4 regions of the Rahnella sp. EDr1-12 genome follow, and region 2 is predicted to be linked to each of the others. Evidence: predicted binding sites of a transcription regulator. Region 2 holds the regulator's gene; each other region holds the start of a gene.
The links. Region 2 encodes CRP, which controls carbon source genes, mostly activating them, when cyclic AMP is high. Its sites were predicted from a motif close to ATGTGANNNNNNTCACAT; they were not measured.
Positions count from the first base shown of each region.

Region 1: a site for CRP is predicted at 3,283-3,300, ahead of msrB (peptide-methionine (R)-S-oxide reductase MsrB). Genes of this name have one in related genera too.
Region 3: a site for CRP is predicted at 6,388-6,405, ahead of serC (3-phosphoserine/phosphohydroxythreonine transaminase). Genes of this name have one in related genera too.
Region 4: a site for CRP is predicted at 4,255-4,272, ahead of deoC (deoxyribose-phosphate aldolase). Genes of this name have one in related genera too.

Region 1 covers NZ_JBLZNY010000006.1:132,467-140,176, reverse strand. The annotation lists gene ansA (asparaginase) at 1-291, shown strand, start outside; gene pncA (bifunctional nicotinamidase/pyrazinamidase) at 300-929, shown strand; gene ACO0U8_RS20265 (alpha/beta fold hydrolase) at 1,123-1,941, shown strand; partial or broken gene ACO0U8_RS20260 (putative quinol monooxygenase) at 1,935-2,222, shown strand; gene ACO0U8_RS20255 (YeaC family protein) at 2,379-2,651, opposite strand; gene msrB (peptide-methionine (R)-S-oxide reductase MsrB) at 2,746-3,159, opposite strand; gene gapA (glyceraldehyde-3-phosphate dehydrogenase) at 3,509-4,507, shown strand; gene ACO0U8_RS20240 (D-hexose-6-phosphate mutarotase) at 4,689-5,558, shown strand; gene ACO0U8_RS20235 (aldo/keto reductase) at 5,640-6,494, opposite strand; gene ACO0U8_RS20230 (MipA/OmpV family protein) at 6,625-7,374, opposite strand.
Region 2 covers NZ_JBLZNY010000004.1:34,768-42,477, reverse strand. The annotation lists gene ACO0U8_RS16930 (aldose 1-epimerase family protein) at 1-425, shown strand, start outside; gene ACO0U8_RS16925 (YhfG family protein) at 522-692, shown strand; gene ACO0U8_RS16920 (putative adenosine monophosphate-protein transferase Fic) at 682-1,284, shown strand; gene ACO0U8_RS16915 (aminodeoxychorismate synthase component II) at 1,380-1,955, shown strand; gene argD (bifunctional acetylornithine/succinyldiaminopimelate transaminase) at 2,078-3,295, shown strand; gene ACO0U8_RS16905 (YccS/YhfK family putative transporter) at 3,457-5,532, opposite strand; gene crp (cAMP-activated global transcriptional regulator CRP) at 5,594-6,226, opposite strand; gene ACO0U8_RS16895 (OsmC family protein) at 6,589-6,996, shown strand; gene ACO0U8_RS16890 (hypothetical protein) at 7,350-7,710, opposite strand, start outside.
Region 3 covers NZ_JBLZNY010000002.1:344,315-352,024, forward strand. The annotation lists gene ACO0U8_RS11070 (ComEC family protein) at 1-484, opposite strand, end outside; gene ihfB (integration host factor subunit beta) at 729-1,013, opposite strand; gene rpsA (30S ribosomal protein S1) at 1,074-2,786, opposite strand; gene cmk ((d)CMP kinase) at 2,907-3,605, opposite strand; gene aroA (3-phosphoshikimate 1-carboxyvinyltransferase) at 3,803-5,086, opposite strand; gene serC (3-phosphoserine/phosphohydroxythreonine transaminase) at 5,191-6,276, opposite strand; gene ycaO (30S ribosomal protein S12 methylthiotransferase accessory factor YcaO) at 6,583-7,710, shown strand, end outside.
Region 4 covers NZ_JBLZNY010000001.1:1,737,753-1,745,462, reverse strand. The annotation lists gene prfC (peptide chain release factor 3) at 1-175, shown strand, start outside; gene osmY (molecular chaperone OsmY) at 608-1,198, shown strand; gene ACO0U8_RS08025 (DUF1328 domain-containing protein) at 1,545-1,706, shown strand; gene ACO0U8_RS08020 (patatin-like phospholipase family protein) at 1,977-3,188, shown strand; gene ACO0U8_RS08015 (TatD family hydrolase) at 3,185-3,970, shown strand; gene deoC (deoxyribose-phosphate aldolase) at 4,516-5,295, shown strand; gene deoA (thymidine phosphorylase) at 5,342-6,730, shown strand; gene deoB (phosphopentomutase) at 6,819-7,710, shown strand, end outside.

The DNA of each region.
Region 1 (7,710 bases), on a different contig from region 2:
TCCTACGGCGTGGGAAATGCGCCGCAGAAAGGCGATTTGCTGAAAGTTCTGAAAGACGCGTCGGAGCGTGGCATTGTGGTGGTTAACCTGACGCAATGTATTTCCGGTCGCGTGAACATGGGCGGCTATGCCACCGGCAACGCGCTGGCGCATTCGGGTGTGATCAGCGGGTTTGATATGACCGTTGAGGCGGCGCTGACCAAACTGCATTATCTGCTCAGCCAGTCGCATACCCCCGAAGCGATCCGGGAACTGATGCAGCAAAACCTGCGCGGCGAACTCACTGAATAAGAGGCGATATGAAATCTGCATTGTTGCTGGTTGATCTGCAAAATGATTTTTGTCAGGGCGGCGCATTAGCCGTCGCTGAAGGTGATGCCACGATTGCGGTCGCCAATCAGATGATGGCGTGGTGTAAAAAGCGCAATGTCGCCGTCGTGGCGTCTCAGGACTGGCACCCCGCAAAGCATCGCAGTTTTGCGGTGAACTCACATGCAGAAGCCTGGACGATGGGTGAACTGGACGGCCTGCCGCAGGTCTGGTGGCCAGTGCATTGTGTGCAAAACGAACCCGGCGCAGAGTTTCACCCGGCGCTGGAGACACAACGTCTGGATTTCGTGGTGCAGAAAGGCACGAATCTGGATATCGACAGTTACAGCGCGTTTTACGATAACGGACATCTTTCGGCAACCATGCTGAACGACTGGCTGAAAGCGGCCAAAATCACCCATCTGTACGTCATGGGCCTCGCCACGGATTACTGCGTGAAATTTACCGTGCTGGATGCGCTGACGCAGGGTTACGAGGTCACACTGATCACCGACGGCTGCCGTGGTGTAAATCTTCAACCGCAGGACAGCAGCGACGCCATTGACGCCATGCAACAGGCGGGCGCGAAAGTGAGCACCTCGGCTGAGGTTCTGGCGTAATTTCGTTTTGGGGCGTCTTTGTCGCAGGCGCCCCGATGCCGTGCATTCCCCTGAAATTAAAGAAAATGTCCGAAAGACTCAGGCGTGACACTGTATGTCCGAACACCTTGACGTTAATTTACCAAGTTTAATCTTGTTTAATTAGCGGGATCGGTTAGGGTAGTCCTTCATTCATTTCACGAGGGACGTTTGCATGCCTGTTTTGCACACAGCACATGGCGATATCGATTATCAGGACATGGGTGCGGGTGATACGACGCTTTTTCTCATGCCGGGTTGGTGTCAGCCGAAAACGGTTTTCCATGAGTTCGCTGCGCTGGCGGCCAGCAGCTTTCGCGTGGTGATTATCGACTGGCGAGGTCATGGAAAATCATCAACCGATGGCCGGGATTTTGACGGCGCGGCGTTATTAAACGACGCTCTGGTACTCATCGGACACCTCAACCTTCTGCGGGTAATCCCTGTTTCCGTTGCGCATGCCAGCTGGATAGCCGTTGATCTGGCGGAACGTTTACCAGAACGCGTGCCTGCAGTGGTCTTCCTTGACTGGATAATGAATCAACCCGTGCCGGAATTCTTCAGTTCAATCGAAGAGATGCAGGATGAAAATAGCTGGAAAAACGCCCGAAATGACCTGTACGAATTTTGGCTGGCAGGAAGCGAGTCACCCGACATCATCCACCATCTTAAAACCGAAATGTCCGGATCCAGTTTCCAGCTGTGGCGACTTGCAGGGCAGGTCATCGCCGATGCTTATCATCAGCACGGTTCGCCTCTGCGTCGCCTCGAAAAACTCCGTCATCCGCCAAAGGCTACCCACATTTATTCCCTCGACAGAAATGACGAGTACCTGCTTTTACAACAGCGTTTCGCGGCGGATCATGATTTCTTTGCGGTGAAACGGCTGGAGAATGCCATCACGCATCTGGCCGTGCTGGAAAGGCCGGGCGATGTACTTGACGCGATGTTGGAAACTCTGGAGGGAGAACATCTCAGGAGAAAAACATGTTAAAAGTGATTGCAGAAGATTTTATTAAACCGGAGTCGATCGGCACAGTCATGCCATTGTATTCCGAGTTGGTTGAAGCCACTCAGCGGGAACCTTTATGCCTTGCTTATCATCTGTTCATTGATGAAAAGGATCCGGGTCATTTCATTTTTATTGAATAGTGGCCAGACCATGCAGCGCTCGAGGCACATTGTGCCAGTGAGCACTTCAAACGGCTTGTCCCGCTGATTGACCAACACAAACGCAAAGACGCCACCTATATTCTGATGAAAAGTGCGTTATAACGGCGCCAGCTCTGAAAGATAATGAATGCCGGGGAAATCAGAAAACCCAAGCCCCGCAGATCGGGGCTTGTTACCTTCTGTTGACGACGGCGGGTTAAAAGGAAATTTCCCCCCAACCCAGGTAAAACAGAAGGTATTTATCCGAAAGATTTTCTGTTACTCCGGTCTGAGCCGAATCAACGTCTCTTCCGCGAACTGCTGTTTCAGTTCCTGTTTGCTTTTCGTGACAATCTGGCCGTCGGTGCCGATGCTCATGTGTTGCGCATCCACGTTGTGACGCGACTGATACAGCATCACTGCCTGCAAACTGTGATCTTTTTGTTCCGGGGTCAGCGCCACGCCGTCGGGCCATTTGCCCAGTTCGACGGCCTGTGCCAGACGCGCGTAAATTTCCGGCGTCATCACATCAATGAGTTGATTTATTTCCATCTGCTACCCCCTGCTCGCCACCATTATTCACGGGAATTTGAATAATTGCTGAATCGATTTTGTCGGTAAAATTACGTCAGGTTGTCTTTATCGCTCAGCCTGCGGTTTTATCGCCGTTTTCACCGTCGATAAAACTCATCGACGCGGAGTTGACGCAATAACGCTCACCGGTCGGCTCCGGGCCGTCAGGGAAAACGTGCCCTAAATGCGCTTCGCAATTCGAACAGCGGATTTCCACCCGCTCCATACCGTGGGTATTGTCGGTCAGGTAAGTAATGGCGTCGTGCTCAACCGGCTGATAAAAACTTGGCCAGCCGCATCCGGAGTCATATTTGGTGTCGGAGTAGAACAGAGGCGCGTTGCAGACCAGGCAATGGTAGATGCCGTCGCGTTTATTGTGCAGCAGTTTACCCGTATACGGACGCTCCGTACCGTGCTCCTGCGTCACATAACGTTGAATTTCAGTAAGTTGTTCGAGTGAAGAAGATGATTTGGATTCATTGCTCATAATAATCGTTCTCTGACGAATAGAAAAATCAACTAAAATAACAGTTTATAATAACAAAAAATTAACAACAGGTCTGCCTGTTTTGTCCTAAACTGTAGGGCATCAGCGTTAGCCAGCTCCAACTTGTGATGGCGATCACAATCCTGCTCTTGTGACCCTTTATATTCAGTTTTTCGCCCCCATGTGGTTGTGAGCCGATTAAAAAAACGGAACGTGCAATAAGCGAACAACAGTAGGTCGTCGCTTTGACTTACAGCAATAATTGACACGATTCCGCTTGACGCTCAGCAAGGTTTTTGTAATTTTACAACCAACCTTTTATTCACTAAAAAAATAGCTGGTGGAATATATGACTATCAAAGTAGGTATCAACGGTTTTGGCCGTATCGGTCGCATTGTTTTCCGTGCTGCTCAGGAACGTTCTGACATCGAGATCGTAGCAATCAACGATCTGTTAGACGCAGAATACATGGCATACATGCTGAAGTACGACTCAACTCATGGTCGTTTCAACGGTACCGTAGAAGTGAAAGACGGTCACCTGGTTGTTAACGGCAAAACCATCCGTGTTACCGCTGAGCGTGACCCAGCTAACCTGAAATGGAATGAAGTGAACGTTGATGTTGTTGCTGAAGCAACTGGCCTGTTCCTGGACGACGCGACTGCACGTAAGCACATCACTGCTGGCGCTAAGAAAGTGGTTCTGACTGGTCCATCTAAAGATGACACCCCTATGTTCGTTATGGGCGTTAACCATAAAGAATACGCAGGTCAGGAAATCGTTTCTAACGCATCTTGCACCACTAACTGCCTGGCACCACTGGCTAAAGTGATCAACGACAACTTCGGTATCGTTGAAGCGCTGATGACCACTGTTCATGCAACTACCGCAACTCAGAAAACTGTCGATGGCCCGTCTCACAAAGACTGGCGCGGCGGCCGCGGCGCATCTCAGAACATCATCCCTTCTTCTACCGGTGCTGCTAAAGCAGTAGGTAAAGTTATCCCAGCTCTGAACGGCAAACTGACTGGTATGGCGTTCCGCGTTCCTACCCCTAACGTTTCCGTGGTTGACCTGACTGCACGTCTGGAAAAACCAGCGACCTACAAAGAAATCTGCGCAGTGATCAAAGCAGCTTCTGAAGCAGGCGATCTGAAAGGCGTTCTGGGTTACACCGAAGACGACGTTGTTTCTACCGACTTCAACGGCGAAAAACTGACTTCCGTATTTGATGCGAAAGCAGGTATCGCTCTGAACGACAACTTTGTGAAACTGGTTTCCTGGTACGACAACGAAACTGGCTACTCAAATAAAGTTCTGGATCTGATTTCTCACGTTTCCAAATAATTGGCAATGTTGATGAACTGATTGAAGGGCGACGCAAGTCGCCCTTTTGCTTTCTGTCAGATGCACTTTTTATCAGGCACATGAGTGCGATCAATCACAAAGCTTCCGTTCATCTGTAGTCTTGGTTCTTATCATCGTAATTATTTATCTACCCGATATAAAATCAACAGGACACCAGATAATGATCGAGCAACTCCTCTCCCTACCCGTTGTAAACCAAATCTCCACCACCATCAGCCAGCGTCAGATCGATGAACTGCCGGTTATCGTGGTTGCCCATCCGAAAGTTCATGCAGCCGTGGCCCTTCAGGGCGCGCACCTGCTGGCATGGCAACCGGAAGGCAAAGAACCGGTGCTGTGGATGAGCAGCGCCAGCGCATTTAAAGAAGGTGTGGCAATACGTGGCGGCATTCCAATCTGCTGGCCGTGGTTCGGCCCTGCCGGTAAACCTTCCCATGGTTTCGCACGAAACATGCCGTGGACACTGACCGAACACCAGGAAACCCAACAGGGCGTGGTGTTGACGCTGACGCTGAAAAGCTGTGAAAAAACGCGCGAACTTTGGCCACATGATTTCACGCTGACAGCCCGCTTCACGCTGGGTGAAACCTGCCACATTGAGCTTGAATCTACCGGTGATTTCGAGGCCAACAGTGCCCTGCACACCTATTTCAACATTGGCGATATCGCCGGTGTCAGCATTAAAGGTCTGGGCAACAGCTTTATCGATAAAGTTGACGGCGCAAAAGCCAAGCAGGAAGAAGGTGATTTGACCTTCACCGGCCAGACTGACCGCATTTACACCCAGCCGCAGGCGACCAGCGAAATCGTCGATCCTGTGCTAAAACGCACGCTGGTTATCGCACATGAAAACAACAGCGATGTGGTGGCATGGAACCCAGGCTCGGTATTGTCCGTCAGCATGGCGGACATGCCCGATGATGGTTATAAAACCATGGTCTGCGTGGAAACTGCGCAAGTTTCCCATCCGCACGTTTCTACCCATGCCGCTCCGGCGCGTCTGGCGGTAACGTTTTCCCTGCGCAAATAAACGGCTGGCGTTTGCATAAACATAACAAAGGGGCCATCTGGCCCCTTTTTGTCGTCTTAAGGTTGAAGTGATGATCTGGCGTCAGACCATATCCAGCGGCGTTTTATGGTTCGGCGCCGGGAATGCTGCGTCGATTCGCGCTATTTCATCTTCCGTCAGGCTGAGCGTCAGCGCCGCCGCATTATCTTTAACATGCTGAGGCTGAACCGCCTTCGGAATCGCGATCACGTTGCCCGTACGGGTGACCCACGCCAGTGCAACCTGCGAACTGCTGACGCCCCGCGCACTGGCGATATCCTGCATCACCGCTGACGTCAGCACGTCGTGACGCAATTTACCCGCCTGTGCCAGCGGGCAGTAAGCCATCACCGGTACGCTGTGTTCTTCACACCACGGCAGCAGATCAAATTCAATGCCACGGGCGGCGGCGTGATACAGCACCTGATTGGTCATGCACGCCTGACCGCCGGGGATTTTCCACAGCGCCTGCATATCGTCAGTGTCGAGATTCGAGACGCCCCAGCGGCGGATTTTGCCGGATGCCTGCAATGTCTCCATCGCCGCCACCGTGTCATGTAACGGAATCGAACCACGCCAGTGCAACAGGTACAGGTCTATACACTCCGTTTTTAAGCGCTTCAGGCTCTGTTCACAGGCGGCGATAGCTTTCGCGCCACCGGCATGGTGCGGGTACACTTTTGATACCAGAAACACCGCATCACGACGCCCGGCAATGGCTTCACCGACCACCCTTTCCGCACCGCCGTCTGCGTACATTTCTGCGGTATCAATCAAGGTCATACCGGCGTCCAGCCCCTGCTGTAAGGCCTGTACTTCGGCGCGGAGATCGCTGTTTCGCTCCCCCATATACCAGGTACCTTGTCCGATTGCGGGAACTGTCGTGCCATCAGGGAATTGCACGGTTTTCGCTTTCATCTGTTTCCTCCGGTTGGGTCGTGGCTGAAAAGTTTATTCGATGGTTTTAAAGCGCACTGAACTCTAAATGTGCAAATGGGGCGAAACGCCCCATTAATGTGCAATATGTTCACCGTCGCGGTGCATTGCATCAGAAGGTGTAAGTGACACCTGTCCAGATAATCGCAGAATATGACTTATCGACCATCGGGCTGTCTTTCACTTCATCCGCCAGACGAATATAGCGACCGGTGAAGAATGCCTGCCACTCGCGGGTGAAGTTATAACGTGCAGAAAGCTCAGCATACGGGCTGAAGCTGTCATCGGCGGAATAGCTGCTCAGGCCACTGCGACGTGATTCACCCTTGGTAACGCCATAGTAATAGTCATTCTGATTGCTGCTGTTGTACATCACACCAAAGCCCGGGATCAGCGCCCAGTTATCCTGGCGGATCGGGTACAGGTACGCCGCATCAGCCAGCAAACCGTTACTGTTATTCAATACATCGCCGTTGAAGGTAGCACGCAGCGTACCCCAGTCTTCGATATGTGAATACGCCAGACCCGCGTATAAGGTGCCGCGACGTTTGTTCAGATGTTTCATCTGATTGTCATCGCTGTCATCCGGGTCAAACCCGAAAGGTACGTATGTGGTGGTCGCGCTGAACTTGTTCTTATCGTCTTTCCACAGGTAGTAACCCGCAGTCAGTGATTTGAAATAAAAATCATCCCCCTCGTAAGAGACAATTGGCACTGGCAAGACTTTATTGTCATAACCGCGATACGGGTTGACGTCGCCCAGCGCAGATGCGCCGAGTGACCAGGTGCCAGCCACTGCTGCATGGCTGCAAAGCACTGCCGCGCCCACGATTGACAGTGTTTTAAGGTTTGAAATTTTCATTGTCTTAATTCCATTAAGTAAAAAATCGTCGCTAGTGTAAATGAACGTTAAACATTGCGCTTAGCATTTACAGTTTTTCAGATTGTGCTGAGACAGCTTTACTCAGTAAAACAGAGGCGATCGCATAATTTATCTGCAAAATATGAAATAAAAATGACTAAAGAAAACACTTTCGGCCCTGAAGGCACGTCCTGTAAGGCTTTTCAGACGATTTGCAGGAACTGAGTCATTGATATGACTTAAAAAACGCCAGAAGCAGAGAGGAAATTTTTCTAATGCCAAACTACGCTTATAAATAGATGAAAGACTTAGCCTGAACCGGTTGCCCGCTCCACC
Region 2 (7,710 bases):
CCGACTGGCAAACCTACGCCGGGCCGACCAAAGGCTTCGACGAAATGGTGTTTAACATGGTGCCGCTGGCGGATGCACAGGGCAAAACCGTGGCCGGGGTGGTCAACAAAGCGGGTGATAAAGGCGCATCGATTGAGTTCGACACCCATCAGTTGCCACTGCTGACGCTGTGGAAAAACACCGACACGCTGAAACAAGGTTACGTCACCGGCATCGAACCGGGCACCAATTACGCCTATCCGGTGACCATCGAACGTAAGCAAGGCCGCGTTAAACAGTTGCAGCCGGGCCAGAGCACGGTGTTTGAGCTGAAATACTCACTGCTGCCGGATGCCAAAGCCGTTCAGCAGCTTGAGCAACGGGTGAAAACGTTGCAGGGCGAACAGAAAACGGAGGTCAGCGATCAACCGATCGCCGTTGAATAATCTGAGTTTAGGGCGCCGCACGTGGCGCCCTTTTTTCTCTGTCTATACTTAACTCCACAAGGTATGCGCCCTAATGGCTGTGCCAGGGAGGAAACGATGGCGAAGAAAACCACGCTCAGACAGCAGGAAAAACTCTTTCGGGAACGGCAGCGGCAAAACTTTCAGGCCAGCAGCGCGCTGGATGGCCTGCAGGTTGAGGTCGTCACGTTAGATAACGACCAGATTGCACAGCGTCTGGCCGAGCTGAGGGGGCACTATGAACGATAAACTGGTGGCCGGTGCCGACCCTTACTACTATCGCGGCATTAACGTATTGAAAAACAGGCTGGAAATCCGCGAGGCGCACCGCCTGCGGGAAGCTGAGCTGGCCTTCACGGCGTTGCGGGCGGCAGTGATGCCCCTCGGCCCCTCGGTAATGGGGCTGCCGCACCTGTGCGCCATCCATCTGTCCCTGTTTCAGGATATCTATCCGTGGGCGGGCGAGTTCCGCGAAATCGATATCTATAAAGACGACACCCAGTTTTGCCATTTTGGCTACATCGAAAAGGAAGGCAATGCCCTGATGCAGGAACTGGAAGACGAAGAGTTTCTCGTCGGCCTGCCGCTTGATCAGTTTGCCGAACGGCTGGCGCATTACTACACCGGACTGAACTTGCTGCATCCTTTCCGCGACGGCAACGGGCGCGCACTGAGGATTTTCACCGAGCAGCTGGTTATCCATGCCGGTTATGACATTCAGTGGGCGAATGTTGGAAGGGAGCGGTGGATAGAGGCCAACAAAACTGCCGTGTTTGGCGATGAATCTGATCTGGTGGCGATTTTCAGCACCGTGATCAGCGAAATTGCCGATGACCACTGACTTTCTGCCGGTAAAACATTCCCAGAAAGTGCTGAAGCCTGTACGGAAAAATGCGTAGAATTGCCCGGTAAATTTTCGACTTTACCGGGAACACTATGCTGCTGCTGATCGACAACTACGACTCCTTTACTTACAACCTCTATCAGTATTTTTGCGAGCTGGGCGCAGAGGTGAAAGTGATGCGTAACGATCAGCTGACCCTCGCCGATATTGAGCAGCTCTCGCCGTCGCATCTGGTGATTTCCCCCGGCCCCTGCACGCCCGATCAGGCCGGGATTTCCCTGAAAGCCATTACGCATTTCTCGACGCGCTTGCCGGTGCTGGGCGTATGCCTTGGGCATCAGGCGATGGCACAGGCATTCGGTGCGAACATCGTGCGCGCCCGTCAGGCGATTCACGGCAAAACGTCACCCATCCGCCACACCGGCAACAGCGTGTTTAGCGGGCTGAATAACCCGCTGACCGTCACGCGTTATCACTCTCTGGTGATTGCCCCCGACACGCTGCCAGACTGTTTTGATGTCACCGCGTGGACAGAACGTGAAGGCGCCCGCGACGAAATCATGGGCATCATGCACAAAACCCTTCCGCTGCATGGCGTTCAGTTCCATCCGGAAAGCATTCTGAGCGAACAGGGGCACCAGCTTCTGAATAATTTCCTTAAAATCTAATCAGTTAATTCTGCCGAAAAAATTACTTACCCATCAGGTGCGATTACCGTTTGCCTGTTTGTGATTTTTTATGCATATTTTGTGATTATATTTTCATGTTAACGGCAGTGAGGGAAAGGGTTATGGCAGAAAAATCAGCGGTAGACCGGAGCACGTTCGACAAAGTGATTTTGCCGATTTATTCACCTGCTAAATTTATTCCGGTGAAAGGTAAAGGCAGCCGCGTGTGGGATCAGCAGGGCAAAGAGTATGTTGATTTCGCCGGGGGGATTGCCGTGACGGCGCTCGGGCATTGCCATCCTGCACTGGTGAAAGCATTACACGAGCAGGGCGAAACGCTGTGGCACGTGAGCAATGTGTTCACCAACGAACCCGCGTTGCGACTGGCTCAGAAGCTGATCGACGCCACCTTTGCTGACCGCGTATTTTTCGCCAACTCAGGCGCGGAAGCCAACGAAGCGGCCTTTAAACTGGCGCGCTACTACGCCTCGCACCGTCACAGCCCGTACAAAAGTAAGATCATCGCTTTCCATAACGCCTTCCATGGCCGCACGCTGTTCACCGTGTCTGTGGGCGGTCAGCCAAAATACTCCGACGGCTTTGGCCCGAAACCGGCTGATATCGTCCACGTGCCGTTTAACGATCTGGACGCCGTCAAAGCGGTCATCGACGATCACACCTGCGCCATTGTGGTTGAGCCGGTACAAGGCGAGGGCGGAGTGACGCCTGCCACCCAGGAATTCCTGCAAGGTCTGCGCGAGTTGTGCGACAAACATCAGGCGCTGCTGGTGCTGGACGAAGTACAAAGCGGCATGGGCCGCAGCGGCAAACTCTTCAGCTACATGCATTACGGTGTGACGCCGGACATTCTGACCACCGCCAAAGCGCTGGGCGGCGGCTTCCCGGTTTCAGCGATGCTGGCAACCGAAGACGTGGCCTCCGTGATGGAACCGGGCAAACACGGCACCACTTACGGCGGTAACCCGCTGGCCTGCGCCGTGGCTGAAGCGGCACTGGATATCATCAACACCCCGGAAGTGCTGGCGGGTATCGACGAGCGTCGCGAGAAATTCATCATCGCGCTGGAGGCCATCAACCAGAAATATCACATCTTCAAAGAATTCCGCGGTCAGGGATTACTGATTGGAGCCGAGTTGTCGGATGCCTTCAAAAACCGCGCGGGCGAGTTCCACGCCGCCGCCGCTGAATTCGGCCTGATGATGCTGGTCGCGGGACCGAATGTAATGCGGTTTGCACCATCGCTGGTTATCGACTTCGCGGATATTGAAGAAGGGATGCAGCGGTTTGAGAAAGCGGTGGGGAAAGTTTGCGGGGGGTGAGCCCTGCTAAATCGCTGGTTAACACCGAAATGTACTCAGTCGGTTTTAACCAGCGGCGAGTGCGCGCCTCCACACCGAGAAACCGAAATAGCGCCAGTCTGTTTTAAAAGACAGGCAGGCTGCAAGCCAGTAAAAACGGGAGTTTGAAAGGGCATTCCCCTTCACGCCTTGCGCGTCAGCCAGATCCCATGATGCGGCCTCTGCTTCCACGCCAGTGACGAAATCGTATGCATCACGCTGAGATGGGAAATTACGCGTCGCAGGTGGCGTTCCATCTCGGTCAGCGGCATATCCGGGTGCAGTTCAGGCGCATTGAACAGATTGTTCTCGCTGCCCGGCCCGTCGTAGAGCAAGCGTTGCTGACAGCTTTGCAGCGCGATTTCGCAGGTCTGTAAATACTCCGTCGCCAGTTTCTCCGGCAGCATGTAATGCTCGCGGGCGAGAATGGTCATCGCGTTAATATGCTCGACCACAAATTGGCTGTGCGTTACCCACAAACGCATATCCGTCAGATAATGCGAGTTAAACCCCGGTTCCTGCATCGCCTGATTCAGCGAGGTAAACAGCTTGTTGTGGGCCTGATTGACCTGCATTCGGGCGTAAGCCAGTTTGGCGGTATCCGGATTATCCTGCAGTAACAACCGGATCGCCTCCTGATCGGCTTCCAGCGCCTGATGGGCATTTTGTCGCAGCAATCCGCTTTGCCACTGAGGCCACAGCCAGATCGTACCGCCGAAGGCGAGGGCGCAGCCGATCAGGGTATCGATAAGCCGGGGCACCAGAAAATGCACGCCATTCATCGCCAGAAGCTGGAGCGTATACACCGCCGTCACCGTCATACCGACCATCGCCAGCCCGTAGTTTTTCCGCAACACCGTGTACGATATCAGCGTAATCACCAGCATACACAGCAGCGTGACGCCCTCGGGCAGCTCCAGTTTCAGCAGGGCAGCGGCGATCAGCAATCCCGCCAGCGTGCCGAGCGCACGGTGCTGAATGCGCACGCGTGTGGCGTTATAACCGTTCTGACTGACCAGCATGATGGTCAGCAAAATCCAGTAAGGTTTCGGCAGATTGAAGAACAACCCTAGGCTGCTGCCTAACGCCAGAATAATGCCGAGACGTGCGGCATTGCGCAGGGCAATGGATTTAAAGGACAAATAACTTTTCAGTGCGGGCCAGAAAGGCAGGCGCGGCTGAGTATTCATCAGATCGCGCCGGTACAGTGGCCTCTGTGTACGCAGCAGGCGTGCGATGCGGCTGAAATGGTAATAACAGAACTGGCCGACCGGATTATCCGGATTGCGTGCGGCAATTTTCTCCAGCGCCGCCAGTTCGTTCGCCATGGTAAAACGCCCGGAAAGACGGTGGTAAAGAATGTCGTCAGCAATCACCCGCAGACGGGCTGAAATCACCTGAGCATTACGGCGGATCACCGCTTCCGCATGGCTCTCTTCCACCAACTTTTGCACTTCTTCCGGCTGATGCAGGCTGACGGTAATGTGCTCCTGCAAATCCAGCGCCACCTGAAAACGCTGAAACAGCCGCTTGTAGTGATGATGATGTCCGTGCTGCGGCAGCATGTGCAGCTGCTGATAAAGCAGGGCGATAAGATCGATGACCTGTTGCTGGCGCTTGAGCAGCGGCGGCAACGCGGTTTCAGGGTCGGTATGCTGCGTCAGCAGGCTGTATTTAGCTTCGAAATAATCCGCCAGTTGCAAATACAGCTGACTGAGGGTTTCGCGCATCGGTTGTTCTTTTGATATGCGAAACCACGCCCAGTTAAACAGGCCGTACCAGGCGGTGCCTGCGGCAAACAGCGCGGGTGCCTGCCACATCGGCCTGACGCCCACCATGCTCAGGGTAAAGATGGTCGCCACTAAAGCACCGGGCAACAGACGCGCATGGAGCGGGCTGATTTCGCCGGTGACGCCAAGTAATAATGCCAGCGACAGCATGATCAGCGGCAGCGGGAGGTGCCACCCGGTCAGCATCACTTGCAGCAGAATGCTGCCCAGCGCAAACAGAGCGCCACCAATAATGAGACGTTTGAAAAAGCGTTTGTGGGGAGTATCAAGACCGGCGACGTTACAGCAGGCAGGGCAGAGGGAAAACAACAGGCCCATTTGCAGATTCCCAAACAGCCAGCAGAGGCCGACCGGCAGACATAACACCAGCGTCTGACGCAGTGCATAGTTCACTTCGGGATGATAAAACAGCCTTCGCCATAGCGTCATGGATGAAGCTTAGCCCATAAAAAAGGCGCGACAGTAAGCTGTCGCGCCTTTTTTTGAGGGATTAACGTGTGCCGTAAACGACAATCGTTTTACCGTGTGCGGAGATCAGGCTCTGATCTTCCAGCATCTTGAGAATGCGGCCGACGGTTTCACGGGAGCAACCGACGATCTGACCGATTTCCTGGCGGGTAATTTTAATCTGCATCCCGTCCGGGTGGGTCATGGCATCTGGCTGTTTGGCCAGATTCAATAAGGTCTGAGCGATACGGCCCGTTACGTCGAGGAAAGCAAGGTTACCGACTTTCTCTGACGTCATTTGCAGACGGTTTGCCATCTGCGCGGAGAGGCGCATCAAAATGTCCGGGTTAACCTGAATCAGCTGGCGGAATTTTTTATAAGAAATTTCAGCCACTTCGCAGGCAGTTTTAGCACGTACCCAGGCACTGCGTTCCTGACCTTCTTCGAAGAGTCCCAGCTCGCCGATGAAGTCACCTTGGTTAAGGTAGGAAAGTATCATCTCTTTGCCTTCTTCATCTTTAATCAGGACGGCAACCGACCCTTTCACGATGTAGTACAGCGTTTCGGCTTTTTCACCCTGGTGAATCAGCGTACTTTTAGAAGGATACTTATGTATATGACAGTGAGACAGGAACCATTCAAGTGTCGGGTCTGTTTGTGGCTTGCCGAGAACCATTTGCTATTATCCTCTGTTATTATCGCTGCCCAAAATCACAGGGCTCAGAGTTCCCTGTACGGCGTCTGAATATTAATGCGCCCTATCAGCATGTAACTCACCAGAAATGCTGCAAGCGGATGTCGGAGTGAAACAGCCTGTTAATTGCTGTTATCACCTTGGGTTCTGTTCTTAAACCGCGAAAACCGTCACCGCAATTTACTGGAAAGTATGTTTCGGCTTTGTTTGTAACACAGGTTTGCAATGCTGTCTTGTGTTGTCTCGCTTCAGCATGATGGCGATCGGGTTACGTTGCCAGTTTTTAGGTGAAAGGGTACTCTGGGGTGAAAATTTGATGAATAAGAACGCCAGGAGATAAGCAAATGCACGCACGCGTAAAATGGGTGGAAGGTCTGACGTTTTTAGGTGAATCCGCGTCGGGTCATCAGGTTTTAATGGACGGGAATGCCGGTGATAAAGCACCGAGCCCGATGGAAATGTTGCTGATGTCCGCGGGTGGCTGTAGCGCGATCGACGTGGTGTCGATTTTGCAAAAAGGCCGCAGCGATGTCCGTGACTGTGAAGTGAAACTGACGTCAGAACGTCGCGAAGAAGTACCGCGTTTGTTCACACACATCAATCTGCACTTCATCGTCACCGGTAAAGACCTGACTGACAAGGTTGTGGAGCGCGCCGTCAGCCTGTCAGCTGAGAAATATTGTTCCGTTTCTCTGATGCTGGGCAAAGCCGCCTCGATCACCCACAGTTTCGAAGTGGTTAACGTCGAATAAGTCACGACCAGTCATACGTCTGGCAATGATGACGAAGTAAATCTAAAAATCGCCGCGCGGCAAAAATCCAGCCTGCCTTCGCGCTGTAGCGCGGCGAAATCCTCTGGACTGGCCAGAATTGAGGGTAGCGCCATTAAAACCCCGCCACTGATAAACGACTTAAAAACCATCGTTCGGCCTTGTCGGGTGGCGAAAGCCACGTTAACAAGTAGGGGTGTTGTGCGAGCTGAAGACGTGCGAAAGCGGCTGAGGGGGGGCAGCGACTAAGGATAATTAACACGGGAAATCAATGGGGGGTAGAACGTGAGGAAAGCCCGTACAGCCGACCGGGCTTTGTACTTCAGGAAGTAATATTACTTAACCTTGCGGGCGTTATCTGCTTTCCATTCTTCGTATGTCGCTTCAAGGATCCACAGACAGGTTGCTCCTTTGTCTGTTTCCAGCAGGGCCAGCCGGGTTCGTTGATAAAAGGTCTCTATCTCAGCCGATTGTTTGTTAATGGGTCCCATGCAAACAAGGTCTGTTCCAACGAGATGAGGCCAGTCCTGAGAATCCAGCACGACCAGAGCCTTCAGCGCGCCTTCAGTGTTACTCGATAGTGCAGACGATAACGCGTCTTCGAGCGCTTGCGACTGCTGCACGTTCGCAACTTTGGCGAGTTCAGGGGCTTTATCGAGCCAGGGTTGTTCTCCGGCAGCAATTCCCGCCACAGCG
Region 3 (7,710 bases), on a different contig from region 2:
GCGGTGCATGGCCTGCCAGTGCCCAGCGTTGAGCGTCAAAACCGCCTTCATTTAACAGGCTATGAACAGGACGAATGTTGGCGGTCATTTTCCATCGTTGGCCTGCTAACAGCGGGGTTTGTGCCCCTTCCCACCTGGCACGAAACAGCAGAGGTGGGAATACCCACTTTCCTTCTATCTTTTCTATTTTATAAAACTGCGAGGAGGCGCCCTCTTCTCCCAGATTGATACTTTGCAAGCGAGCGACGACTTCACGATTAGGGCCCGTCAGTGTAAGCGCTTGCTGCACCAGTGTTCCGCCCTGTATCGCTGCCCAAATGAAAGCCAGCAGAGCGAATGAAGTCAGCGTGAATATTTTTGGCTGTAATCCCGGCAGCACCCAGTCGATACATCCCAGAACTATGAGTTGCAGTGTCGACGGAAGGTGAGCAATAAACACCAGCGGCACCATCCCGACAATGATGGCAACAGCGACCTCGTCCAATGAGATTTTAATAGTATTCCCTCTGCGTTAGTCATAGAGCCACCCTGGCCAGATTCTGGCTGGAGTATGTTATTCAGCACATGAGGGAACAAGCATCAGGTTGATACGGTGCGAGGTATTACGCAAAAAGTAAGAAGAAAATCAAAGAAAGGAGTTGGCTGAATTTGAAGCAAAAAAAACGGCGCCTTAAAGGCACCGTTTTAGCATTCGCTATAGGCAGTCATGTATGTTTCAGGCCGAAACCTTAGCCATAAATGTTCGCGCGATCACGCAGCTCTTTGCCTGGTTTAAAGTGAGGGACATACTTGCCATCCAGCTCAACTTTGTCGCCAGTTTTAGGGTTGCGCCCAACACGCGGAGCACGGTAGTGAAGAGAAAAACTGCCAAACCCACGGATCTCGATGCGTTCACCATCAGCCAAGGTTGCAGCCATATGTTCAAGCATCTCTTTCACTGCATCCTCAACAGCTTTCGCCGGGATATGAGAGTGCTGGCCAGCAAGTCTTTCAATAAGTTCAGACTTGGTCATAGTACCTCCAAGCTTTGCAGCTAAACTACCGTATCGGGGCGGCAGGACCGCCCCCCGTCATTACTCGCCTTTTGCCGCTTTGAACGCTTCAGCCATAGCGTTAGAGAAGTTGCTTTCTTCTGCTGGTTTGTTGTTAACCACAGCGATTGCATCTTTCTCGTCTGCTTCGTCCTTAGCACGGACGGACAGGCTTACTACGCGGTTCTTACGATCAACACCGGTGAATTTAGCTTCAACTTCATCACCAACGCTCAGAACCAGAGTTGCGTCTTCAATACGGTCGCGAGAAGCTTCTGAAGCGCGCAGGTAACCTTCTACGCCGCCAGCTAATTCAACTGTAGCACCTTTGGCGTCAACTGCAGTGACTTTACCAGTAACAATAGTACCTTTCTTGTTAACAGACAGGTAGTTATTGAATGGATCTTCAGCCAGTTGCTTCACGCCCAGGGAGATACGTTCACGTTCTGCGTCAACCTGCAGGACCACAGCTGCGATTTCGTCGCCTTTTTTGTATTCACGTACTGCTTCTTCGCCTGCAACGTTCCAGGAGATGTCAGACAGGTGAACCAGGCCGTCGATGCCGCCGTCCAGACCAATGAAGATACCGAAGTCAGTGATTGACTTGATTTTACCTTCAACACGGTCATTTTTGTTGTGGGTTTCTGCAAACAGCTGCCATGGGTTAGATTTGCATTGTTTCAGGCCCAGGGAGATACGACGACGTTCTTCGTCGATGTCCAGAACCATAACTTCAACAACATCACCCACGTTAACAACTTTAGATGGGTGGATGTTTTTGTTAGTCCAATCCATTTCAGAAACGTGAACCAGACCTTCAACGCCTTCTTCGATTTCTACGAAGCAGCCGTAATCAGTCAGGTTGGTAACGCGACCAGTCAGTTTAGTACCTTCTGGGTAACGTTTAGCGATAGCGACCCATGGATCTTCGCCCAGCTGTTTCAAGCCAAGGGATACACGTGTACGTTCACGGTCGAATTTAAGCACTTTAACAGTGATTTCATCGCCAACATTGACGATTTCGCTTGGGTGTTTAACACGTTTCCAAGCCATATCAGTGATGTGCAGCAGGCCATCAACGCCGCCCAGATCAACGAATGCACCGTAGTCAGTAAGGTTCTTAACGATACCTTTAACTTCCATGCCTTCCTGCAGGTTTTCCAGCAGTTGATCGCGCTCTGCGCTGTTCTCAGACTCAATTACTGCACGACGGGAAACAACAACGTTGTTGCGTTTCTGGTCCAGTTTGATGACTTTGAACTCAAGATCTTTGCCTTCAAGATGCAGCGTGTCGCGAACAGGACGAACGTCTACCAGTGAACCTGGCAGGAACGCACGGATACCGTTCAGCTCAACAGTGAAACCGCCTTTAACTTTACCGTTGATAACACCGGTAACAGTTGCAGATTCTTCGTAAGCTTTTTCCAGCGTGATCCAAGCTTCATGACGTTTAGCTTTTTCACGGGACAGCAGAGTTTCACCGAAGCCGTCTTCGACAGCGTCCAGCGCAACATCAACTTCGTCGCCAACCTGGATTTCCAGTTCGCCCTGTGCGTTTTTGAATTGTTCTGCCGGGATTGCAGACTCAGATTTCAGACCGGCGTCAACCAGTACGATATCTTTGTCGATGGACACAACAACACCACGAACGATGGAACCAGGACGGGTTTCGATTGTTTTTAAGGATTCTTCAAAGAGTTGAGCAAAAGATTCAGTCATGTTGTTAATCTTTAGGTTCTTAAGTTTAACGTCCATCTGGCGTCCTGCTGGATGGGGTTGTTTCAAATGCCCCGCTACAGATCCTTGCGGCGAGGTTAAAAAAAACTATAGCCAAAATTGGCACTGAATAGATTCCAGCGCCAAATTAAGGCTCGATTACCGGGTTTGTTTTTGCGGCAATCCTAAAATTTCTGTGGCATAAGCCAGCGCTTTTTCGATGACTTCATCAATGGACATACTGGTTGAATCCAGTAATAACGCATCGGAAGCAGCCACTAAGGGCGCAATGGATCGGTTACGATCTCGGTCATCACGTTCCTTGATCTCGGCTAAAAGCCGTTCAAAGTTAACACTAAAGCCCTTTTCCTGCAACTGTAGCATTCTTCTGTTTGCACGCTCTTCTGAGCTGGCGTCGAGAAATATTTTGACCGGCGCATCGGGAAAGACCACCGTGCCCATGTCTCGCCCGTCGGCAATCAGGCCTGGCGCCTCACGGAACGCGCGCTGGCGACGCAGTAATGCTTCGCGAACGCGAGGGAAAGCAGCCGCCTGAGACGCGGTATTACCTACCGTTTCGGTGCGGATCTCATTACTGACATCCTCACCTTCTAAAATTACCTTTAACTGCCCATCCTGAGCGACAAAACGCACGTCGAGATGTGCGGCAAGCGGAACTAACGCCTCTTCTGAGACGATATCAACCTGATGATGAAGTGCTGCCAGCGCTAAAACCCGGTAGATTGCTCCGGAATCCAGTAAACGCCAGTTAAGGGCTTCGGCCAAAGCTTTACACAATGTACCTTTACCTGCACCACTTGGCCCATCAACGGTGATTACCGGGGCTATAGCCGTCATTTTTGTCTCCTTTCGGTGGGTGATACCCGCTTCATTAGCCTCATAGGACTAATTCAGGAGCGGCATTATACGCTGCCTTTGCGGCAACTGTTACCCCACATTTATCAGTTGTCTAAAAAGCGGACGGTTCTCAGTGATAAAAAGCAAAAAAAAACGGACATCCAGGATGTCCGCTCTCTGACCCACCTAGTTATAGACTATGCCAGCGTACTTATAGCGGCGAGACGATCAAAATAATCAGGGAAGGTCTTCGCGGTACACTTAGGATCGAGGATCGTTACCGGCGTATCGGACAACGCTACCAGCGAGAAACACATCGCCATGCGGTGATCGTTATAGGTGCCAATCTCTGCGAATTTAAGGGATTGCGGTGACTCAATGCGAATATAATCCTCACCCTCTTCCACCGTTGCACCGACTTTACGCAGTTCGGTCGCCATTGCCGTCAGTCGATCCGTTTCTTTCACGCGCCAGTTATAAATGTTGCGCAGCGTAGTGGTCCCTTCAGCAAACAGCGCTGCCGTCGCGATGGTCATGGCTGCATCCGGGATATGGTTCATGTCCATATCAATGCCTTTCAGTTCGCCGCGGGTACATTCGATGTAATCATCCGCCCAATGAATAGTTGCACCCATTTTTTCCAGCACATCTGCAAAGCGGATATCACCCTGCATGCTGTTTTTGCCGATACCGGTGACGCGAACGGTGCCGCCTTTGATAGCCGCAGCGGCCAGGAAGTAGGACGCAGAAGACGCATCGCCTTCAACGAGGTACGAACCTGGAGAGACATACTGCTGACGGCCTTTGATGCTAAATTTCTGGTACTGGTGATTTTCTACATCAATACCAAAGGTTTTCATCAGATTTAGCGTGATATCAATATAAGGTTTGGAAACCAGATCACCTTTAATCTGAATCGTTGTGTCGTTATCAGCCAGCGGAGCTGTCATTAATAACGCGGTCAGGAATTGGCTGGAAACACTTCCATCGACACTGACATCCCCGCCGGTAAATCCACCGCGCAGGCGCAATGGCGGATAATCTTGTTGCTCGAGATAATCAATTTGCGCACCGCCCTGACGCAGCGCGTCAACCAGATGCCCGATCGGACGCTCCTTCATGCGTGGCTCACCGGTCAGCACAACATCCTGTTCACCCAGGCATAACGCAGCAGCCAGCGGACGCATTGCTGTACCTGCGTTACCGAGAAACAATTCCAGGGCTTTAGCATTGGAGAAAGCGGTGCCCAGCCCCTCGATTTCACACTCAGTATGGGAGGCTGACAGGCGATGAGTCACACCCAGCTGTGTCAGTGCATTTAGCATGTGGCGCACATCGTCACTGTCGAGCAGGTTAGTCAGGCGGGTAGTGCCCTGTGCAAAAGCAGCCAGTAACAGTGCACGGTTAGAAACACTTTTTGATCCAGGTAAATTGATGCTGCCGTTAACCAGTGCAACGGGTTGTAATGTCAGGGATTCCACTCTTTCTCCAATTCTTCTTTTCATAAAATGACCCCGGACATTGAGCCGGGGTCATTTTTAAGGCTTCTTACTAAAGCATTCTGCAGGCCTGAAAGCCAGCACACTTAACCGTGGCGTTTTTCGAACTCCGCCATAAAGTCGGTCAGGGCTTTTACGCCTTCAATCGGCATTGCATTATAAATAGATGCGCGCATACCGCCAGCAACACGGTGACCTTTAAGCGCATGCAGGCCAGCGTCCTGTGCCTGATCGAGGAACAATTTGTCCAAAGAAGCATCCGCCATCTGGAAAGGAACGTTCATCCACGAACGGTTGGCCGTCGCTACCATGTTGCGATAAAAGCCGGTGCGATCGATAGCGCCATAAAGTAATTCGGCTTTGGCCTGGTTACGTTTCTCCATCTCGCGTAAACCGCCCTGCTCTTTCAGCCACTTAAAGACCATACCAGAGAGGTACCAGGCGAAAGTCGGCGGAGTGTTGAACATAGAGTCGTTCTCAGCCAGCACGGTGTAATCAAGGATGGAAGGCAGTTCAGTGCGGGCTTTCCCCAGCAAATCTTCGCGGACGATCACCAGCGTCAGACCTGCAGGGCCAATATTTTTCTGCGCGCCCGCGTAAATCACGCCAAAGCGGCTGACATCAATCGGGCGGGACAGGATACAAGAGGAATAGTCGGCGACCACAATCTTGTCACCGAAATCAGGCATTTCATCAATGGAAACACCGTCGATTGTTTCATTCGGGCAGTAATGAACGTAAGCGGAATCTGCATTCAGTTTCCATTCGCTCATCGGCAGAATGCCACGCTTACCGTCAAGGTTCGTGGTGACATCAATCACATTCGGGGTGCAGTATTTTTTGGCTTCATTGACTGCGCTATGTGCCCAGTAACCACCATCGATGTAATCAGCAGAGGATTTATCGCCCAGCAGGTTCATGGGCACCGCGGCGAATTGAGCACGTGCGCCACCGTGGCAGAACAGCACTTTATAGTTCTGGGGAATATTCAGCAGGTCACGGATATCCTTCTCGGACTCTTCAGCAACCTGAATAAACTCCTTACTGCGGTGACTGATTTCCATCACCGATGTACCCAGTCCGTGCCAGTTACAAAGTTCCTGTTCCGCACGACGCAATACTTCAGCCGGGATCATTGCCGGGCCAGCACTAAAATTATAAACCTGAGTCATTTCCCCTCACCACTTCTCTGAGACAGCCACATTGTAAGCACTAATTTAACGGTTTTATCATCCGAGACAAGGAGTCTGCAACGGATATTGATTACGACCTGATAAACAGCGATGAGATCTCGGTCACAAGGTTCATTCCTCCCTGGAAAGCTGATTTAACAGGATTATCTGTTCATGTCCGAACCATGCTCCGCGCCTTTGACCAGGCGAGTTACAACGCGATTACATTCTTAACACGAATACATGGAGGTGCATCGCAAAACCCCGTATCATTGCGCGTTTTTAGCACGCTCAAAAGTGAACTCAATGACGCAAACTTTTATTCCTGGTAAAGACGCGGCGCTGGAAGACTCCATTTCCCGCTTCCAACAAAAACTCACCGATCTCGGTTTTAATATCGAAGAAGCCTCCTGGCTGAACCCGGTTCCGCACGTCTGGTCAGTGCATATTCGCGACCGCGACTGCCCGCTGTGCTTCACCAACGGAAAAGGTGCGAGCAAGAAAGCCGCTCTGGCGTCTGCACTGGGTGAATATTTTGAGCGTCTGTCGACGAACTATTTCTTTGCCGATTTCTATCTGGGTAAAGAAATTGCCAATGGTGATTTCGTTCACTATCCGAACGAAAAATGGTTCCCTGTGGCTGAAGATAACAGCCTGCCGGAAGGAATTCTGGACGAGCGTCTGCATGAATTTTACGATGCCGATAAAGAGCTGGTTGCCAGTGATCTGATCGACCTGCAATCAGGCAACCCGGATCGCGGGATCTGCGCGCTACCGTTCACCCGTCAGTCAGATCTGCAAACCGTTTATATTCCCATGAATATCATCGGCAACCTGTATGTTTCGAACGGGATGTCAGCCGGTAATACCGCTAATGAAGCGCGTGTTCAGGGGCTGTCTGAAGTCTTCGAGCGTTACGTTAAAAATCGTATCATCGCGGAATCCATCAGCCTGCCGGAAATTCCTGCTGACGTGCTGGCGCGTTACCCGGGCGTGGTGGAAGCAATCGCTAAACTGGAAGAAGAAGGGTTCCCGATCCTTTCTTATGACGCGTCACTGGGCGGCAATTACCCGGTCATTTGTGTGGTGCTGTTCAACCCTGCAAACGGCACCTGCTTCGCTTCCTTTGGCGCACACCCTGATTTCGGTGTGGCACTTGAGCGCACAGTCACCGAATTACTACAGGGCCGCAGCCTGAAAGATCTGGACGTGTTCACCGCCCCGACCTTTGATGACGAAGAAGTTGCCGAGCACGCAAACCTCGAAACCCACTTCATCGACTCAAGTGGTTTGATTTCATGGGATATGTTCAAACAAGATGCAGACTACCCGTTTGCAGACTGGAGCTTCAGTGGCAGCACTGAAGAAGAGTTCGCGACGCTGATGGCAATTTTCGACAAAGAAGATGCTGAAGTGTACATCGCCGATTACGAA
Region 4 (7,710 bases), on a different contig from region 2:
CTGGGTCGAATGTGACGACGTGAAGAAATTCGAAGAATTCAAGCGTAAGAACGAAACCAACCTGGCGCTCGATGGCGGTGATAACTTAGCTTATATTGCGCCTACTATGGTGAACCTGAATCTGGCTTCTGAGCGATATCCTGAAGTGAAATTCCGCAAAACCCGCGAGCATTAATTCCTGATTGCGTGGTTTACAACCTGAAGACGGCCATTGCGCCGTCTTTTTTTTGCCCTTTTTTGGCTGAGCGTCACATTTCCTTTCATTCCCGTTTGTGTATTTTTTCATCTTCCCACCCTGAATTCGCCCATAATTTCTTCGAAATCTTAAGACTTGTCTGCATTCGGCCCCGTAATTGGCGATCGCTCTACTCTTTTGGACATTCTTGACTATATTAAATGTGTGTTCACGAAACAGTGGCGTAAAGCACTGCTTAAAAGTGACGAAGCAGAGTGTTATATCGAAAGGCGATAAAAAGCCCGAATAAAACGACGTACTCTGCTACAAAGGAAGTAAATACAGCAGCAATACAATTTGTTAGAAGGCGTCACCAAAAATGTGGCGTACCGGGTCCAGGCTTAGGGCTCATAAACTGAAAGGAATAAATCGATGAAAAATTCTAAATTTGCCTATTCAATGATGGCCGTTGTTCTGGGTACCGCACTGATGAGCGGTAGCGCACTGGCTGCAAGCACCACTGATAGCGCAGGTGCAAAAATCGATAGCTCCATGAAGAAAGTTGATAACTACATGGGCGATAGCGCCATCACAGCAAAAGTGAAAAGTGCACTGGTGGATGATAAAGCCATCAAAAGCACCGACATCTCTGTTACCACCAATTCTGGTGTGGTTACGCTGAGCGGCTTTGTGGCTTCCCAGTCTGAAGCTGAACAAGCTGTTGCCGCCGCCACCAAAGTTGAAGGCGTGAAATCTGTCAGCGACAAATTGCACACTAAAGACAAAAGCGAACAAAGCGTGAAAGGTTACGCCGGTGACTCTGCTACCACGGCTTCAGTAAAAGCCAAGCTGCTGGCAGACGACATCGTTCCTTCACGTAACGTCAAAGTAGAAACCACCGAAGGCGTTGTTCAGCTTTCCGGTTCAGTAAAAGACCAGGCACAGTCTGACCGTGCTGAAAGCGTTGCGAAAACCGTTGATGGCGTGAAAAGCGTTAAAAACGACCTGAAAGTTGCACCATAATTTTCGCGACACGTGTGTCGTATGAAGCAGTAAACGGCGTCCGCTCACGGGCAGGGCGCCGGATTTGAATAACATATAATGATATACCGTACCTCCTGCCCATTGTCCGGCACTGAAGGCTTACGCAATAGCGATGTGAACATTTATTTGAAAAATAAGCGTTAGTTTTTGCTAACACTTCCATTTTTCCGACTATCTTTATTAGGTAAGTGATGATTTTTATCTCCGGTATTTGCCGGCTAATAAAGTGTCACCAAGACAAATGTTACACCGAGACTTCAGACCGGAAGTAGGAGTGTCACCTTTTTAAACTGGCAAAGTGAATATATAGGGTAAGGAGAAGCTTATGTTTCGTTGGGGCATTATTTTTCTGATCATCGCGTTGATCGCAGCAGCACTGGGTTTTGGTGGTTTGGCTGGTACAGCTGCCTGGGCTGCAAAAATCGTATTCGTAGTGGGTATCATTCTGTTCCTGGTCAGCTTGTTTACCGGTCGTAAACGACTCTGACAATATAACGTTATGAAATCATAACGTTAACAGAAGTCCCTCGTAAGACACCGCATCGCCCTCTTATCTGAACACATTGCCTGACCGCAGTGTTTTCAGAAAAGGGGGCGATGTTTTTTATGTTATGACCCTTCTCATTTATGTGATCCGTTAACAGTAAGTAACGATTTTATCCTCACATCCTGGTAAGAAACTCACCGAAACTGATAAGACGAGGTATGCTCAGAAATGAAGCCTGCCCGTAAAGGCTAATTGTGTGAGGATAATGCGTTGGGATACAGAATACCTGTCACGCTGGGGAATATAGAACCGCTGGCATATAAACCCTACCGGCCGGGCAAGATTGCCCTGGTGTGCGAGGGGGGAGGGCAGAGAGGCATTTTTACCGCCGGTGTGCTGGATGAATTTCAGCGGGCGAATTTCAATCCCTTCGATTTGTACCTCGGAACCTCTGCCGGCGCGCAAAACCTTTCCGCCTTCGTGTGCGGACAACCGGGTTACGCCAGAAGAGTCATTACCCGCTACACCACCAGCCCTGACTTCTTCAATCCGCTGCGCTTTGTGCGCGGCGGGCATCTTATCGATCTCGACTGGCTGGTCGATGAAACCGCAAAAAACATGCCGCTGGCGATGGAAAGCGCGGAAAAGCTGCTGATCGATGGCCGCGAATTTCTGATGTGCGCCTGCCGCAGCGATGATTACACGGCCAGCTATTTTTCACCGACGCGTGAGAACTGGTTGCCGGTGATCAAAGCCTCCAGCGCCATACCCGGTTTTTACCGTATGGGCGTGGATCTGGACGGCATCAGCTATCAGGACGGCGGCATCAGCGACGCTATTCCGGTGGAAGAAGCTTACCGTCGCGGGGCAGATACCATCGTGGTGATCCGCACGGTGCCTTCGGCGATGTTCTACACGCCGCAATGGATGAAGCGTATGGAGCAATGGCTGAGCGAAAGCAGCCTGCAACAACTGGTGCGCATGATGCAGCATCACGAAAACAGCTATCACCGTATTCAGCAGTTCATTGAAAACCCACCGGGCGACGTGCGGATTTTCGAAATCTTCCCGCCGAAACCGCTGGCCAGCCACGCGCTCGGCAGCCGTTTACCTGCTCTCAATCAGGATTATCATCTCGGGCGCCGCTGTGGCCGGTATTTCCTGTCGGCAGCCGCACACTGGCTGTTGCCACGTGAAAATGAGCGGCCTTATCCGCAGATTATCCCGCGGGCGACACGGCCTCAGCGCGTGGTGGTGCCGGAGAATGAGCCAGAAAACGTGACACCGCTGGCGGCGGCCGTCAGCACGGTCGAACAAATCGTGCTTGATCCCGCTGTGCTCACCGATATGGTGGCCGATGGTGGAGTCGTGCGTCCGGCGGCTTTTCAGGACAGTACGCCGGCAGAAATCCGCCCGCAAAGCGTCCCGTCTGAGATGCGGTCAGCGGACATTTATCCTGCCAGTGAAGGCGATAAGCTGTGAGTGTTCACTTCGTTGATACGCACTGCCATTTCGATTTCCCGCCGTTCACCGGTGCTGAGGCTGAAAGCCTGCATCTGGCACAACAGAGTGGCGTGCGGGACATCATCGTGCCCGCCGTTACCGCCGATCGTTTCCACGGTATTCTCTCCCTGGCAAAAAAATTCCCTCAGCTTTATGCCGCGCTCGGTCTGCATCCTCTGTATATCGCGCAGCATACAGACGAGGATCTGGCGTTACTGGATACCCTGCTCAGCCAGCGCGATCCACGCGTGGTGGCCGTCGGGGAAATCGGGTTGGATCTGTTTATGGAAACGCCGATGTTTGAGCAACAACAGCGTTTGCTGAAGGCGCAGTTCGCCCTGGCAAAGCGTGAGTCGCTGCCGGTGATCCTGCATTCACGGCGCAGTCACGATCAGCTGGCGGCCATGTTACGGCAGGCAAAACTTCCGGCGACCGGTGTGGTACATGGTTTTGCAGGCAGCCTTTCTCAGGCGCAGGCGTTTATCAGACTGGGTTTCGCCATTGGCGTCGGCGGCACCATCAGCTATGCGCGTGCGCAGAAAACCCGTCAGGTGATGGCGCAGTTACCACTTTCCTCATTGTTGCTGGAAACGGATGCGCCGGATATGCCGTTGCAGGGTTTTCAGGGCCAGCCAAATCGCCCGGAACGCGCCGCCGCAGTGTTTGATGTGCTGTGTGAGTTACGCCCGGAACGCCCCGAAGATATCGCCGCCGCGCTGCTGGCGAATACCCGCCGGGTGTTTAATCTTCCTTCTTTTTGATGATTGCTCTCATCGTTTTGTGATTTAAATAACATTAAGTTCTCGTAAAATTCCCCATCAACATGCCGATCGTGATGTTTTGTAAGTTTTGTTTCCTCTTTAAATGTTATTATTATAACATCACCGGCAAGATTACCGGTCGGTGATCCCCGCGTGTCTGCCCGAACTCCGTTTGTCATGAATCGGGTATACACTCTTATATGGGCCGAATACTGAGCATAACGCCGGGTAAATGTGATTCAGATCTCATTTTACCAAGCAACGTTGCAAACGGTTTTCATTTTGTGTGAAATACTGCACACAGGAACCTGATGTGACGTGTTCAAATAGTCACAACGAATTGGCGTCTGCCAATCCAAGCGCGGTGAGAAGGATCTCAGTTGCCACGTAAGCCAGATACAGCGCTTACGCACGCTATCTTCAAGGAACCAAGTCCGCTCGCCAACCGTGCAGAATTCTTCTGCGGCGTTACCCGCCGAAAGGAATTCATGACTGTATGCTCAGTTCTGGCTGGTCGCTGGAATTGAAAATTGTTGGAGAGTTATATGACCGATTTAACCGCCGCAGCACAACGTGCGCTGAACCTGATGGATTTAACCACCCTGAACGAAGACGACACCGATGCAAAAGTGATCGCGCTTTGTCATCAGGCAAAAAGCCCGGCAGGTAACACCGCTGCTGTGTGCATTTACCCTCGTTTTATCCCGATTGCCCGTAAAACCCTGCGCGAGCAAGGTACGCCGGACATCCGTATCGCAACCGTGACCAACTTCCCGCATGGGAACGACGATCTTGAGATTGCGCTGGCTGAAACCCGTGCCGCTATCGCTTACGGCGCAGATGAAGTTGACGTGGTCTTCCCTTACCGCGCGCTGATGGCCGGTAATGAGCAGGTTGGTTTTGAAATGGTGAAACAGTGCAAAGAAGCCTGTGCCGCTGCCAATGTCCTGCTGAAAGTGATCATCGAAACCGGTGAACTGAAACAAGACGCGCTGATCCGTAAAGCATCTGAAATCGCTATCAAAGCGGGTGCTGATTTCATCAAAACCTCTACCGGTAAAGTGCCGGAAAACGCCACGCTGCACAGCGCAGAGCTGATGATGACTGTGATCGCTGAAATGGGCGTCTGCAAAGACGTCGGTTTCAAACCTGCCGGTGGCGTTAAAACCGCTGAAGATGCCGCGCAGTATCTGGCGCTGGCCGATCGCCTGCTGGGCCGCGAATGGGCTGACTCACGTCATTTCCGTTTCGGTGCATCCAGCCTGCTGGCAAGCCTGCTGACCACTCTGGGTCACGCCGGTCAGAAAGCCACCAGCAGCTATTGATCACCGGGGCACCGCTCTGGCGGTGCGCATCTGTCGGGGCGTTGCCATGCAGCGCCCGCACAATCAGCGTCCAGATTCTGGCGTTCAGCTCAGGCAGGGGGATACCTTGTTTCTCGCACAAGAAATTATTCGTAAAAAACGTGATGGCCATCCTTTAAGTGACGAAGAAATTCGTTTCTTTGTGAACGGTATTCGCGACAGTCAGGTTTCAGAAGGTCAGATCGCCGCACTGGCAATGACTATTTATTTCAACGACATGACCATGAATGAGCGCGTGTCGCTGACCATGGCGATGCGTGATTCCGGTACGGTACTTAACTGGAAAAGCCTGAACCTGAACGGCCCGATCGTGGATAAACATTCCACCGGTGGCGTGGGTGACGTGACTTCCCTGATGCTCGGCCCGATGGTGGCGGCGTGCGGAGGTTATGTTCCGATGATTTCAGGCCGTGGCCTCGGTCATACCGGCGGCACGCTCGATAAACTCGAAGCCATTCCGGGGTTTGATATTTTCCCGGACGACAGCCGTTTTCGCAGCATTATTCAGGACGTTGGCGTAGCGATCATCGGCCAGACCAGCTCGCTGGCGCCGGCGGATAAACGCTTCTATGCCACCCGTGATATCACCGCGACCGTTGATTCCATACCGCTTATCACCGCGTCAATCCTCGCCAAAAAACTGGCTGAAGGTCTGGACGCGCTGGTCATGGACGTCAAAGTGGGTTCCGGCGCATTTATGCCGACCTATCAGCTGTCCGAAGACTTGGCTCAGTCGATTGCCGATGTGGCGAACGGCGCAGGCTGCAAAACCACCGCATTGCTGACGGACATGAACCAGGTGCTGGCCTCCAGCGCCGGTAACGCCGTTGAAGTGCGTGAAGCCGTGCGCTTCCTGACCGGCGAATACCGCAATCCGCGTCTGCTTGAAGTGACTATGGCGCTGTGCGTGGAAATGTTGCTGTCCGGCGGTCTGGCAAAAGATGACGCCGATGCCCGCAGCAAACTGCAGGCCGTGCTGGATAACGGCAAAGCGGCAGAGATTTTTGGTCGCATGATTGCGGCGCAAAAAGGACCGGCTGACTTTATTGAAAATTACGATCGCTATCTGCCGCAGGCAACGCTGAGCAAACCGGTTTATGCCGAGGGCAACGGGATTGTCAGCGCGATGGATACCCGTGCGCTGGGCATGGCCGTGGTGTCACTGGGTGGCGGTCGCCGCCGTGCCAGCGACCCTATCGATTACAGCGTAGGCCTGACGAACATGGCGCAGCTCGGCCAGCAGGTGGATACCCGCCAGCCACTGGCGATGATCCACGCCAACAGCGAAGCTGCCTGGCAGCAGGCTGCCGCAGAAGTGCGTGCCGCCATTGTTCTGAGCGACAGCGCGCCGGAAATTACGCCGGTGGTGTATCGCCGGATCGGCGGCAACGCTTGATTTCAGGCCACCTCGCCCCCATTTAAGACTGATCAGGTACGCGGCAGTTCCGCGTGACCCAATGCGTAACCATTCGCAGGAGAGCAAAATGAAACGTACATTTATCATGGTGTTAGACTCATTCGGTATCGGTGCCAGTGAAGATGCCGAACGCTTTGGCGATACAGGCTCTGACACGCTGGGCCATATCGCGGCTGCCTGTGCGCGTGGTGAAGCCGACAAGGGTCGCAAAGGGCCGCTGCATCTGCCAAACCTGACCCGTCTGGGGCTGGCGAAAGCGGCTGAAGAATCTACCGGTAAAATTCCTGACGGCATGGACGGTGATTCCGAAATCACCGGTGCGTATGCCTACGCCAGCGAACTGTCTTCCGGTAAAGACACCCCGTCAGGCCACTGGGAAATCGCCGGTGTGCCTGTGTTGTTTGAATGGGGCTATTTCAGCGACACCACCAACAGCTTCCCGCAGGAACTGCTGGATAAACTGGTTGAGCGTGGCAATCTGCCGGGCTATCTCGGTAACTGCCATTCCTCTGGCACCGTTGTGCTGGATGATTTAGGTGAAGAGCACATGAAAACCGGCAAGCCGATTTTCTACACCTCCGCCGACTCTGTATTCCAGATCGCCTGCCACGAAGAAACTTTCGGGCTGGATCGTCTGTACGAACTGTGCGAAATCGCCCGTGAAGAGCTGACGGAAGGCGGCTACAACATTGGCCGCGTGATCGCCCGTCCGTTCATTGGCGACAAAGCCGGTAACTTTGAGCGTACCGGTAACCGTCACGATCTGGCGGTTGAGCCACCGGCACCGACCATTCTGAAAAAACTGGTTGATGAGAAAGACGGCCATGTGGTGTCTGTCGGTAAAATCGCTGATATCTATGCGCAGGTCGGCATCACCAAAAAAGTGAAAGCCACCGGTCTGGACGCTCTGTTTGACGCCACCATCAAAGAGATGAAAGAAGCGGGCGACAAAACCATCG